DNA from 2 places in the Paenibacillus allorhizoplanae genome. Region 2 is predicted to be linked to the other one. Evidence: riboswitches for the same ligand, from Rfam matches in the RefSeq annotation. Region 2 holds a riboswitch; the other holds the start of a gene.

Region 1 (7,321 bases), on a different contig from region 2:
GGGTGGTCTTTTGTTTTTGCATGGAGAGATGCGAGAACGCAAAGGTTGGACAATCGTGAACTGTCGCTGGATAAGAACGAGTGAGAGTTTATCAGCAATTACGCAGTCGCTCATCCTCGAAGGAACTATGTTAGAAGTTTTTTTCATATTTTCCAATAGTCATACACGTGTATCTAGGTTAAAATGGGAAAAACATGCAAAGGGGACTTACCGAAATGAACGCTATTGAAAATCGTATTCATGGGTTACATCAGTATCATTCGGAGTTAACGGCGTCTGCTGATCTGGCTGCATTCTGGGAGCGCACATACGCGGAAGCTACGCAAGCAGCTTCTTATACAAGAGAGTCGGTGGCATCACCTTTTGTACAAGCGGAAGTGAATAAGATCGTCTTGCAGGGTGCTGCAGAAACACCAATTCATGCTTGGTTGTTACTGCCTAATGCGGAGAGCAAGTCTAAGGTACCTTGTATTGTTACATTCCCAGGCTATACGGGCTCCAAAGGAAGACCTGAAGATCATGCAGCTTGGTTGCTTATGGGTTATGCGGTACTTGCAGTTGATGTACGCGGGCAAGGTGGCGATAGCGGTAATCTGCTGCCACAGGAGACAGGCATGACCAGGGGATGGATTACACAGGGGATTCTAGACGCCGAGACGAGCTATTATCGAGCGGTTGCGATCGATTCTTTGCGTGCTGTGCAATGCGCGTTAGAGCAGCCAGAGATCGACAGTGAGCGTGTATTCGTATACGGTGGAAGCCAAGGCGGGGGGCTCGCCCTACTCGTAACTGCGCTAGAGAAGCGTATTCGGGCAACCATTGCCCATGTACCGAATCTATGCCATATGGATTTAGGTTTATTGCAATCGGTGAGCTCACTTAGTGAGGCAGCTGAATTCGTTACTCGGTTCCCAGAGTATCTGCCGGATGTACTGCGAACAGTTTCTTATTTCGATATCATGAATCTGGGTGATCGTATTCAGCAGCCTGTTCACGTTACGGTAGGGTTGAAGGATACGTGCTGCTTACCAGAAGCCATTTTTGCTGCGTATAACCGAATCGAATCTGCACACAAATCAATTGAAGTGTACCCCTTCATGGGACATGCGACACCTCCAGGCTCCCACGCTGCGGCACATGCCTTTTTCTCAAAATGGTAGGGACTGAAGTAAGAAGCTTCCTGGTTGGATAACCTATAGCTAACTTGAAGGAAGGTGCTGACAGATGGAAAAAGTGGATTCATTTGAAGAGGTATTCGAGCTGATGGAAGCGGCTTTTCCTGTAACCGAAATAAGGACATATGAAGGTCAGCGGGCGCTGTTATCTCATCCTAATTACAGCATCGATGTCGAGAGAGATGCACAAGGGCAACTGCTTGGCTTCTTGGCCAGTTGGAGCTTTAGCACGTTTCGATTCGTGGAACATATCGCAGTCAATGCCGCCACAAGAGGTGGTGGGATTGGCAAGCGAATGCTGACGACGTATATGAGCCGCACAAGCACGCCTATCGTACTTGAAGTCGAGCCTCCGACTGCCTCAGATGCTACGCGGAGAATTGAATTCTATAAGCGCTGCGGTTTCCATTTGAACCTATTCCCTTATGCGCAGCCTCCCCTCAGAGAAGGGCAACTCACATTGCCTCTCAACATTATGAGTTATCCTAGTCCAATGACGGAAAAAGAGTTTAATCCCAGTAAGCATATCCTGTTTACCGAAGTGTATAAGCAGCTGCTCTGAGAAGAGCGGCTGTTTTTGTGTGCTTTTACATAGAAAAGGAAACACTTACCATCTCGCAAAAGTTGTCAGGGCAAAACGAACTATGCTAGTCTAACATAGACAAAAAATGCCGAATCTCAGAGCATCGAAAGCTCTGGTACGGGGGACTTCTTTACTTGGGGTGAATGAATGCTCAGTTAGCCATAGGCTAATGGGGCTTACTAGGGAAAACCTCTTCCCGAACCCGTCAACTAACCTCGGAGGCTTCAAGGAGGCACAACGTTTTGAAACTTTTTACCAAAAGCTTTATTTGTTCATGCGCTCTTCTAGGCGCAGCCAATTCTCTGTTCGCCGCTCCATCCACGCATGCTGCTGTCCCAGACACTTCTTCAGTGAAGGTTCAAGTCAATGATGAATTGGTGCAGTTCCCGGAAGTACAGCCGTTTATTGATACGGAAGGTACACTTCAGGTGCCACTACGTGTGTTGTCGGAGAAATTAGGTTACCAAGTGGGATGGGCGAAGCAAGGCGATGAAGTCGTCGTCACGCTTAAGAACAAAGAACAGGCGATTCAACTCACAACGGACGATGAGCAAGCGGTCGTGAACAGTAAGTTAGTTGAATTAGAGAGCAGTCCAACTTTGGTTAAGGGGAGTACCTATGTCCCTCTACGCTTTGTTACAGAGACGTTTGGTTCTGCAATTGAGTGGAACGATGCGAATAAAATCGCCATCGTGGAAGTGGACGGCAAGACTCATAAGCCAGCCTGGATTGCACCGCCACCAGCAGTTTTAGCAGCCCCAGTGGCCAAGGTCGTTCAGTCATCCATTGCAGCTCAAATTATTCAAGCAGCAACGACATTTAAAGGGACACCTTACCGATGGGGAGGAACTACACCTAAGGGCTTCGATTGCTCAGGATTCGTTCGTTATGTATACGAGGCCAAAGGGATCGAGTTGCCACGCACCTCCGTGCAAATGTACGATAAAGCGGGGGCAAGAGTGACGGATTTGAAAGTGGGGGACCTCGTCTTCTTTGCTTCTGGTATCGTCAATCATGTAGGCATTTACATCGGAAATAATCAATTCATTTCCTCGACAACGTCCGTTGGTGTAACGGTTGATAGTCTCGCTAGCTCCTATTGGGGCTCGAGATATGTAGGTGCCAAACGGGTGTTATAAGATAGTTACGAAATCAGGTATAAGTACCGGTGTAAGAGCGTATGTTCGCTATGTCTTTCTGTATGGAAGGCAAAGCGGCAGATGCTCTTTTTTTTGCGCGAATTTGTGCGATTTTTATCGAATTTTTGAGAATTATAGCCTATAATGGAACAATGGTTGGAAGAAAGTAGGTGACGCGTACGACATGCAAGTCAGTGTCTGGAAAAGCTGGTTTCATAAAATTAAATTGTCGGGTCGAACAGATCGCATGTATAACGTGGAAACAGGTCCTGCCATACCGGAAGACATTCGGGTTGTGATTAAACAATTTTTTCATACGTATAACCATTTCAAAGGGGCTAGGGAATACCAAACAGATACGTTTATTAAAGAAGTATTTTACGCAACAAAACAAGATCCAAGGGATCAGCGCTCCATAGATGAGATGGAAACTTATATTCAGAGCAAGAATGTGAATCGGTTACGACTGAAATCTTATGTAGTTGATGAATATTTACGTGTTGGTGAGAAGGTGTGTATGATCGGTGTGACGCGGGAGTTTAGCAATGCGCATCGTAATCGTGTGCTTTATTTTATCATACAAGAAGAAGGCACTTGGCGGTTCCATCATATCGTGAGATCGCATCATGGCAAAATTCTTGAGAAATTTCAGGTGAAGGAACAGGTAGGATTTGTGGTTGGGGATGATAAAGTAGCACTGCTCTTTCTAACACATGCCGATTCGGCGGATGCTTCCACGTTTATGTTAGGGGATTATGTTCACTCTGAAGGCTATCTGGAAGTGGAGCAAGAGGTCAGCGGTCAGCTCTATTATCGCATCGTTCGAATGAATCGCGTACATTAAGATGGTTAAATAGTCAGATCTATAAGTGCGTGTTCAAAAAGTCCGGTTTTAAGCACTATAAGCGGCATGAATAGGCTTTGCTCGGTCGTCGAGTAACGCTTATTTGGTGTATGTGAATACGGAAGTATGCAAGTGGACACAGCCCACCTCCATATGAAAGAATGGAACTATCATGCATGAGGTGAAAGGTTAGGTGTACATGCCTGAAAGGGAGGCAAAGATGGAGAAAGAACCGATGGGGCTGGAGGAGCAGTTTTGGAAAAAAGTGGATGGCGAGCAGTTAGGTCAGCTTCTACAAATGATTACGGTGAGTAAGGGGCTGGAGCCTAGTGGGGTTGCTTTTGTATGTATAGGAACAGATCGCTCAACAGGCGATTCACTAGGTCCACTTGTGGGAAGTAGGCTTGCAGAGCTAGGCTATCCTTATGTCATCGGTACGCTGGCAGCACCGTGTGATGCTACTAATTTGGCTTTGCGCTTGCAGGAAATTCCACCGAGTGTTGTTGTTATTGCGATAGATGCGTGTTTAGGTAGGAAATTGAGTGTGGGATTGTACCAATTGTCGAACCAGCCACTGGCTCCAGGGAAATCAGTAGGAAAAGTCTTACCGCCTATTGGTGATTACACGATTGCTGCGATCGTGAACGTGGATGGACCTAGACAGTATAATGTCCTGCAAACGACTTCGTTATTTCGTGTTATGCAGATGGCAGAAGAAGTAATCCGTGCAATTGTTTATGCAATTCCTTTGTAGCTGAGGGGCAGCAAAGAGGAGAAAGATCGGAGTGATTGGTGAGTGATCGGACCAGGTGGGCCAGGAGGAATGGGGCGGCTTTCCGACCGGAATCGTCCAAAGGCCAAGTTGAAGGATGTATCGGTACGAAGGATTTTGTTATTGTTCAAAAGGTATTGGGGACAGCTCTTGGTCATTATCGGCTTGGCACTGCTTGCGGCAGTGATGGGGTTGATCCCCCCTCTAGTCATGAAGGAAATTATTGATACCGCAATTCCGCAGGGACGTGTTCAGCTATTGTCCGTGATGGCGCTGCTGTTAATCGTGCTGCCTGTGTTGAGCGGAATGGTAGGCGTATGGCAGAACCATCTCAATACCAAAGTAACCCAAGGGGTTATTCGGGATTTGGGGCAGTCGTTGTTTCACAATCTGCAGCGGCAATCCATGTCGTTCTTCACGGACGCGCGATCTGGTGAAATTGTTCAGCGGATCACAGGGGACGTGCAGTCGGTACAGAGTGTGGTTACGTCCATTGTCGTCTCTTCGATCACGCAAATCGTCATTGTTTTCACAACCATAGGTATCTTGTTTGCGTTAGATTGGAAGTTGGCGATCATATCGGTACTTATCCTGCCACTTTTCGTACTGCCTGTGAAAAAAGTATCCAAGCTGCGGAAAGACTTACGGATTGAAACGCAAAAGGTGCGTTCCGACATTACCTCGCAGCTGAATGAGAATTTTGGCATTTCGGGTGCGTTGTTGACGCGGATTTTTGGTAGAGAGAAGCAACAAGAGCAAGAATTCACAACGATGAATCAAAAGGTGATGGATCTCGAGCTGCGGCTCAATCTGGTCGGTCGTTGGTTCGGAATGGCAACGAGCACGTTAGGACCGTTAGGTACGGCCATTATTTATATCTATGGCGGCTACTCCGTCATTCAGGGGGATATGACTTTAGGCTCGATCGTCGCGTTCACGGCGTATTTGGGACGGTTGTATATGCCTGTAGGGACATTGCTGAATCTACACGTCGAGGTAGCGACAGCGCTGGGGGTATTCCAGCGGATTTTTGAGTATCAGGATATGGTGCCTGATGTCATGGATGCTGAGGGTGCGCGCCAGCTAGGGCCTGTGACGGGGCATGTGCGGTATAAGCAGGTGTCTTTTGCTTATAAGGTTGGGGAACAAAGTAGAGCGAAGGAGAAAGGGAAGCTTGCGAAAGCAGGAGAGAGAGGGAAAGCGGAGGAGCAGGGCGGAGAAGCTGAGAAGCTATTGGAGTCAGGCCAGAAGCGAAGAACGGTGGAACAAGGAGAGAGAGAGGCTGGTGGATCGAGGCGAAGGAGCAGAGAGAGGGAAGCTGACGGATCTAGGCAAAGGAACAGAGAGAGAGAGGCTTGCGGATCGAGGAGGGGAAAGGGAGAAGGTGCAGTATGCGCTGCGCGACATCACCTTTGAGGCGCAGCCAGGTGAGATGGTTGCGCTTGTTGGACCCAGCGGCGCCGGGAAGTCGACGCTGATCGGGATGATTGCGCGGCTGTACGACCCGACAGCTGGCGTTGTTGAGGTCGACGGGGTGAACGTCCGCGACGTGGAGTTAGCGTCGCTGCGCGCACAGATCGCGTACGTGACGCAGGAGTCTTTTCTGTTCCACGCGACGATTGGCGACAACCTGCGCTTCGCGCGGGAGGACGCTACGCGTGAGGAGATGGAGGCCGCTTGTCGGCAGGCCTACATCCACGATTTCATCGTGTCGCTCCCCGAAGGGTACGACACGATGGTCGGAGAGCGCGGCCACCGGCTCTCCGGTGGCGAGCGCCAGCGGATCGCGATTGCTCGCGCGATCCTGAAGCGCCCGCGCATCCTCATCCTCGATGAGGCGACGTCGCACTTGGACTCGGAATCCGAGTCCTATGTGCAGGCGGCGCTCGAGGAGCTGATGCAAGGGCGCACGACGCTCGTGATCGCGCACCGGCTCTCCACGGTGCTGGCCGCCGATCACATTCTGGTGATCGAAGCGGGCAGCGTCGTGGAGCGGGGGACGCACAGCGAGCTGCTCGCATTGGAAGGGCTGTACGCGCGGCTGTACAGCACGCAGTTCGCGAAGGTTGCCGAGGAGGCAGCGAAGGGCGGCTTAGGCTAGCCGCTGAAATGCGGGCAATAAGGCCCAAAAAGGGTCTTATTGCAGAGCGGGACGTCCTCGGCGTAGCAAATAACGCCCCAAAAGGGCGTTATTTGTGAGTATTGCCACTGAATGTGCGACAGACAGACAGACAGACAGATTACTCCACCTACCGGTGATTAAAAGGGATATTCGCCTAGGTCAATTGACCTAGGCGAATATCCCTTTCTTGTAACTACTAATTTGTTTAAATGATATAGTGTGTGCGTAAGCGTACGAATAACGTAGGCGTAGAGGGAGAGAAGTTACTATACACCACCAAAAGAGGCAAATACCGACATCCCCATCCTGCCCCCATCCTGCCCATTGGATAAATCCAATGTATTGCTCTTACAAGGAGCCAATTGTTTAATTTGATTGGAAAAATCCACTCAAATCACAGAAAAGGGTCTATTTTCGGCTCGAAAGGAGCTAGTAGACTGGATTAATCCAATGATAAGCCTAATCTCAGCCCCGATCAGGAAGTTACAGTGGACATATCCAATGGGTATAGACAGCAGCAGTCGAGTGGTGGAGGGAAAAGGAAGAAATCGCCGTATCGATCTGAAATCGTGTCCTCACGTTCCGTTACTCCACCCGAACATTCACCTGCGGACTAGAAATCCCGGTGTCGGGAGTTCCATGGCTCCCAATCACGCCATCGTCGCCATCCGCCAATCCTGCTGGAT
Region 2 (7,321 bases):
TCCACATGTTTGCATCCTCAACAGGTCGAATGAATAACGGACCCAGAATCAGCATTAACAGCACGTCAAGCATTGTTAATTTGCCAATTGATGTACGACCGGTAAGTCGGAGGAGCAATGAACCAACAGTGATAATGACGATCGCTTTCCAAATCCAGTCCACATGCATAAAATCCTCCCCTTTAAGAATCAGTATTCCACGATTTCAGCATCGCTTATACCGAAGGAATTCAGAGACTAAATAGTTAATAATTTCTTTACTTCTCAAAATCTAGCATTTCCTTTATACTAAAAGACGGGTTTATTAACCAATGTTCTATTAATTAGTAGGAGGAATTTTTAACACATGAAAAAAACATTCACTACTCGCCTTACTGCGCTTGCGCTTGTAACCGTTCTCACTGGTTCTTTCGCTAGCAACCTAGCATTTGCCGAAACAACCACACCGACTTCACCTGTTTCAATGAAAACAGATATGCGTCTTGCCATTGATAATGGCATTGTAGAGGGCTACGGAGATACAGACTATCGTGGTGCCAATACCGCTACTCGCGCTGAAGTGGTAACAATGATTAACCGTGCAGCCAAGCTGCAAAGTGCTGATCCTAGTACGGTTACGTTCACGGACCTTGCGACTTGGCAAAAACAAGCGGTTGCGAATGCCGTTGCAGCTAAGCTAATTAGCGGTTTCGCTGATGGTACGTTTCATCCGAATGCTGCCGTGACGCGTCAAGAGCTTGCCGAGTTAATCGTGAAAGTCGTTACTGGCGGCCAACTGCCACAAGTAAACGAGAATGTGTTGAATTACTTCAAAGACTCCACTTCTATCGCCAAAGATTCCCGCCCTTATGTCGCTTATGCCGTCATTAGCGGAATTTTCACTCCTACTCTCGATGGTAACTTCAACCCTACTGCTGAAGTAACGCGTGATGAAGTAGCTAAGGCGCTTAAGCCTATTCTATTTAAAGTGGTTGATATTTTAACAACGAACGATATTCACGGTAAAATCGAAGTCGGCTTCGATAAAAAGCGTAATCAAGGTCAAGGCGGGATCGAAACATTCGGCGGGATCGTGTCCGATTTCCGTGCTGTCAATCCCAAAGGAACAGTCGTTGTTGACGGCGGCGACGCTTGGCAAGGTACACTAATTTCCAATACTACGAATGGTCAATCCGTGATGGATACAATGGCGCAAGTGCAATATGATGCTGCGGCAATCGGAAATCATGAGTTCGACTTCGGCCGTGACGTTCTGATCGACAATATTAAGAAGGCTAAATTCCCTATTCTCGGGGCTAATATTATTGATGATCAAACCGGCAAACGAGTCGACTGGACACAGCCTTATGTCATTATTGAAAAAGATGGCCTGAAAATCGGAATCATCGGGTTCGCAACGCCTCAAACGAAAACAACAACGAAATCAACGAACATCGAAGGCCTTTCCTTTGTAAATCCAGTTCCTTTGGCGAAAGAATTGTCAGATGAGCTTCGCGCGAAAGGCGTCGATATCATCATGGTTACCTCCCACCTGCCAGGTGAGCAAAATCAAAAATCCGCTGAAATTATTAGTGAGCTTGCTGATCTTGCAAAAGGTACTGGGAATGGCACCTTGGATGCGATTGTTGGTGGTCACTCCCACATGCGCGTTGCCGGTATTGTGAATGGCATTCCTGTCGTTGAAGCTCAAAGTTGGCTATATGCAGTTGGACACATTCAACTGTTCGTAAACAAAACTACAAAGCAAGTCGTTTCCTCCAATGCAAGCTTGCTCGAGACCTATACGAACTTAACGACGGCTGACCCGAAAATTCACCAAACGGTTGAAGACTATAAAGCCAAAATCTCAGGCAAATCCGGCGAAGTAGAAGTCGTAGTTGCAGAGCAGCTTAATCGTAAATCTTTCCGTTTTGCTGCTAATGGCGGGGCTGACCGCGACGGTGCAACACAGTTAGGCAACAGCATTACAGATGCGATGCGCGCTTCTGAGAAATCCGATATTGCTTTCACGAATATTGGCGGTATTCGCACGGATATTGACAAAGGTGAGCTAACCTATAGCGAAATGTTTGAAGTACTCCCTTTTGGCAATTACAATGTAACGGGTACGATGACTGCTGCACAAATTAAAAAAGCGCTCGAAGTTACAGACAAGTATACAAGTCTTCCTGCCATTCAATTCTCAGGTTTGAAGGTAGAATGGGATAACACAAAGCCACTTGGTGAGAAATATTCCAAAATTACTTTAGTAGATGGCACTCCGATCTACGTGGATGGCAAGTTTAATACAGAACGTACGTTCAAAGTGACAACCAATGATTTCATGGCTACAGGCAGTGGCGATGGCTTTACGGTATTCGGCGAAGTGAAGGATTGGAAAGATGGCGCCATCATGCTAGACGCTTGGGTCAATCACGTCAATTCCCTGAAGGCTGCTGGTAAAGAGTTATCCGTACAAGACGATGGTCGCGATGTGCGTTTGGATTTGAAGAAATAAGCTATTATTTTATTATTAATCCCATTAAATGAGAAAGACCTTTTGCCCGCATCCAGCTATGGATAGGGTGAAAGGTCTTTCTAGTCTTTAGACGTGCAAATCTCGTTTTTGAAAGGAAACATACGTAACAACCGTCAGTAAGGCAATGATAACTACCGAAATGATGACAAACACGGCATCGAATCCACCGCCATACATCAAATTCTTCGCCTCATAAAATTTAAACGGGGTTACATATTTCAAGAATGCCAGTTTATCGTTAAAATCAATGGCAATGGATAAGATAAACGTAATGAGCATGATGCCCGTAGACAGCGAGGCTGCTTTTTTGGAATTTCGATAAACGGCTGCAATGGATGTTCCGATGACTAGAAAGAGCAGCTGCAAAATAAACATACCCAGCATGACGATGGAGATATCACCGTTGACCGCCTCGCCTTTGCTATATGCCCCAACAACCAACATGCTCGAAATCCATGACACGAGGTTAAAAATAACAATGTTAACTAAAGCGCTTAGTAGCTTCCACGTGATGATTTGATGCCTGGATAAAGGCTTTACGAATAAAAACTCTGCCGTCTTATCCCGCTCTTCCTTCGCGATGATATTGGCGCCCAGCATGGCCGCATGGATCGTTGCCATTAACAAGAAATATAGGACCAAGATGCCAAAATAACCGCTAGCCTTCGATAAATCTAACGCGCCGCCACCCATAATCACTTGGAGTGACTTTGGCATTTCCGCCATAAGATCATTCATCTGTCCGTTCGCTGCTGTTGCTTGATACTTGTTCATGCCGCTTGCGATTAGAAAAATGAGTCCTAGACTCCAAAAAATCATCGATTTCCGATACGTTTTCAGTTCACGCCAAAAAATATTCACGTGCTATTCCCTCCTCTCACCCGCTTTTATACGGCATGAACATCCTTTTTCGTGTAAATAATGTAGCTGGCCGCAATCGAAACAACGATAATTGCGAGGGCTGCATTGACATAAGAGGCTTCATAGCTGGCATGTTCAAGCATGTATTTTCCACTAAAGTATTTAAATGGTGAGAAATAGCGTTTGACCCCCTCCCCATCTACGGCAACGATCATTCCGATAACGAAAAAGGCAAACACCGTACCCAGACTAACGGATAAAACTGCTTTGATTTTAGAAAATACGACCGAAATGATGAATCCGATAGCAAGAAACATCAGCTGGATAAACAGCAAAGTGAAGGAAATTAATAGAAATGTGCTCACATCAAAATCGACCGTTTTTACTTGAAGCGCCATTAGATAAGCTGCAGCGATATAGATTACGCAGGTAATAACTAAGGAAGTAACAGCCGCTAATAGCTTGGAAGTTACTATTTTCGTACGTGTTACGGGCTTTGTAAGTAGAAAGTCTGCTGTTTTCTCACGCATTTCTTTCGAGAGTATGGACGTTCCCAGAACCATAGCTTGAATGGCTCCGCAAAGCGTAATGTACATAAAGATGTACATATAGAACCCGAGTAGGGTACCAAACGTTTCGATTTGAATACCAAGCGCTTTCCTGACCCCTTCTGGATACCCTTCTAATATGGAAGAAAACTCAGCAAAATCCTTAGAAACCGAAGGAAAAAGGGATAGGAATAAAACGATGACCGCAATTAAGGAGCACGTCCACGTCATCGTGGATTTCCGATAAGCTCTCAATTCATGAAGGTATATATTCATCCCCCTCTAAGCCTCCTTCTCATAGTAGTGCATAAAGATCTCCTCTAAATCAGGCTCTTCGATCCACAGATTATCAATTTCGATTTCAGCAATCTTTCGCATGACTTGATTAATGTTGCCTTTAAATAAGAAGCTCGTCGTCTGGCCATGGACATCAATGTTATTGACCCCGGTCATTTTGAAAAAGTTAGGATCAAGCGCTTGTGCCGTATCCACTTTAAATCGCTTGAAGTTGTTTTCTTTTAACGTGCTGATTTTCTCAACCGTTACAATCCTGCCTTCCTTAATAATAGCGACTCGATCACATAATCTTTGAACTTCACTCAATATATGAGAGGAAAAAAGAATCGTAGCTCCTCTTTGATTCTGTTGTTCGAGCAATTCGAAAAACCTCTGCTGCATGAGCGGGTCCAGTCCACTTGTAGGTTCATCCAGAATAATGAGCTTAGGATCATGCAGCAACCCTTGAACGATGCCCACCTTCTTTTTGTTCCCCAGAGATAGATCATCAATTTTCTTCGTAACGTCTAGATCCATGATTTCAGCAAGTTCTTTGATTCTCTTGGTGCAATCCTTCTTGTAAAAGCTGGCCGAATACTTGAGTAGGTCGATCACCTTCATGTTGTCATAATAGAACACCTCGGACGGTAAATACCCGATCTCTTTCTTAATTTCTGGCGCAAACTGGATGCAGTCTTTCCCGAAAATTTTGGCACTGCCGCTAGTTGGAAAAATCAGTGACAGCAGCGTTCGAATCGTCGTTGATTTCCCTGCTCCATTCGGCCCAATAAACCCAAAGATCTCCCCTTCTTCGATTGAAAAACTAACATCGGTAATCCCTCTTGCGTTCCCATAGGTTTTGGTCAGATTGTTGATTTCAATAGCATGCATGGTATTGCCTCCTTATAACAATTATGTAACATTTTGGGTTGACGGCATGCAAAAAGAAGCCCTAAGAGTAGAGAATCTCTACTCTCGGACTTCTTTACATAAGAAGGCGAGTGTACGGTTCTCTCTCAATGCACCTACGAGGTTAGCTGTCGGATTCGGACTTGAGAGCGTCCTACCTAATGCTTGCGAGCATTAGGATTCACCCCATGAAGCCAAGTATTGCTTAAACGGCTTCGATTGGTTCCCCCGTTTCCCCTACTGGGAATTAAGTGGTTTCTTATTACCACATAAGAAAGTATAAGTTTTCGGTTCCCGAAAATAGCTTTCTTATTGGCGATAAAACCTACCTCTATACGCGGTCGCTCATCTTCGAGTGGCTTCGATAGAGGTTTTCTCACAAAAATCAACTTGTCGTAATGAATCTTACGCCGTTCTTTATCGAATGTAAAACGTAGATTCGCCTTTTATTTTTGCTTATTTGACTTTGGTAGTTGATGAAAGCGCATACATATAGGAGTGACGTTGATTATCCCATACTTTGCTACTTATTAGTGCTCTTTAGGAGATAAAGCTCTGTGGCGTCGGCTGCTAAGACGATCACGTCAATTCGAACACCATTGGAAACGATGAAATCAATCTGATATACTAACTCCAATAAATGGAACCTATGACTTTAAAATGGAGGAATCAAATGTCCACTTCAAGCATGATTACTATGGCGATGTATCGCCCCCATCCTGGGAAAGAAGCTGAACTAGCCGAGATTGTTAAAGGGCACATCCCTATGCTTCGCGAAGAAGGGCTTATCACCGAATTCCCGCCAGTGACACTTCAATCTGTAGATGGAACGCTAATTGAAATATTTGAGTGGTTATCAGAGGAATCTATGCACAAAGCGCATAGCTCCCCGAAAGTATGGCCGCTTTGGGAGAACATGATGAAAGTTGCCGAAATGGTAAGCCTCTCGTCACTTCCTGAGGCTGAGAAGCCTTTTCCGAATTTCAAAAGAGTCACGCTGTAGAGGCAATGGCTCGCAATAACATGTAAAAACCTTCAATTACTTGAAGGTTTTTTACGCGTTTTTAGTTGCTGTACAGCCGCCGATACTCCTGTGGCGTCATTCCGATATGCTCTCGGAAGCGCGCAATAAAATAGCTGCTCTGGGAAAATCCGACATGCTCTGCCACTTGCTTAATCGTCCATTCGGTAGACATGAGCAGTTGTTTAGCTACAACAAGACGACATTCGAACAGCCACACGACCGGAGTCCGCCCCATTACTTCGTGAAACATTCGACTAAAATAAAAGGTACTGAAACCTGCCTGCTCAGCCATCTGCAGGAGAGTTAGCGGTTTCGTGCAGTGCGTACGAATATATTCCGCAACCTCTCTCATCCGTGCGCGCTTATCCAGTATCGTTACTGTTCCGTGCGTCTCCGCACGTAAGGCAAGCTCAGCCAGCAGTTCATAGAGTTTTACAGCCAATTGTACCTCGTTCCGATCATACGGAGATGCCAGCGCCAGTAAGTCCCCGGTCAATTGTTTGAGCTTAGGTACATCCCTGTACGTAAACAGCCACACAGCTGAAGTGCCTTGATCATTCAACAGCCTGTCGAGTCCCTCTCCTGCAAGGTGTACCCAGAATACTTGCCACGGATCATTCGGATCCGTTCGATACTCCTGCTCAAGGCCCGCCCCGTAATAGAACCCTTGCCCTGCTTCCAGGGAATACTCCTTCCCATTCGCTTTGACATAGCCTTTACCACTTAATACAATATGCAAATTGGCTTGTTGCAACTGCCCCTTAAACCGCCATTCCTGATGCTCGGGGAAATCCGCATATTGACCAATCATATCCGGATAAACCGTGTAGTGTTTGTACATGGGCTCCGGTAATACATAGTGAATTCTCATATACCCTCCAAAGCGCAAAAATCTAATACATGCAGCAAAATGATGTTATATACATAATAATATAAAGAAATATAATAAGTACATAAGGATTTTGAATAACAAAAAATTACTATATCCATAGAAACGGGGATGTTATTATTCATGGAAAAGACCATTCCGGGTGAGAAATTTGATCTAGGCGTATGCTACTACCCTGAGCAGTGGCCTGAGGCTATGTGGGCGGACGACTATAGGAGAATGCGAGAAATCGGCTTTACCATCGTGCGAATGGGTGAGTTTGCATGGAATTTCTTTGAACCAGAGGAAGGGGTATT

What was found. A riboswitch is a leader RNA that binds a small molecule or an ion and turns the genes downstream of it on or off. The one in region 2 is predicted to bind cyclic di-AMP.
Region 1: another riboswitch for cyclic di-AMP. It lies ahead of L6I86_RS17485 (C40 family peptidase); the one in region 2 lies ahead of L6I86_RS27070 (ABC transporter ATP-binding protein).

What each region holds. Positions count from the first base shown of each region.
Region 1 covers NZ_CAKMMW010000010.1:4,455-11,775, forward strand. Annotated here, with positions in the region: gene L6I86_RS17475 (acetylxylan esterase) at 216-1,160, shown strand; gene L6I86_RS17480 (GNAT family N-acetyltransferase) at 1,225-1,737, shown strand; cyclic di-AMP (ydaO/yuaA leader) riboswitch at 1,835-1,997, shown strand; gene L6I86_RS17485 (C40 family peptidase) at 2,001-2,897, shown strand; gene L6I86_RS17490 (hypothetical protein) at 3,082-3,741, shown strand; gene yyaC (spore protease YyaC) at 3,941-4,495, shown strand; gene L6I86_RS17500 (ABC transporter ATP-binding protein) at 4,700-5,929, shown strand; partial or broken gene L6I86_RS17505 (ABC transporter ATP-binding protein) at 5,907-6,614, shown strand; gene L6I86_RS17510 (CcdC protein domain-containing protein) at 7,221-7,321, opposite strand, start outside.
Region 2 covers NZ_CAKMMW010000022.1:18,342-25,662, reverse strand. Annotated here, with positions in the region: gene L6I86_RS27090 (DUF421 domain-containing protein) at 1-163, opposite strand, end outside; gene L6I86_RS27085 (5'-nucleotidase C-terminal domain-containing protein) at 347-2,497, shown strand; gene L6I86_RS27080 (ABC transporter permease subunit) at 2,585-3,379, opposite strand; gene L6I86_RS27075 (ABC transporter permease subunit) at 3,406-4,203, opposite strand; gene L6I86_RS27070 (ABC transporter ATP-binding protein) at 4,210-5,094, opposite strand; cyclic di-AMP (ydaO/yuaA leader) riboswitch at 5,210-5,376, opposite strand; gene L6I86_RS27065 (antibiotic biosynthesis monooxygenase family protein) at 5,786-6,115, shown strand; gene L6I86_RS27060 (AraC family transcriptional regulator) at 6,177-7,007, opposite strand; gene L6I86_RS27055 (beta-galactosidase) at 7,149-7,321, shown strand, end outside.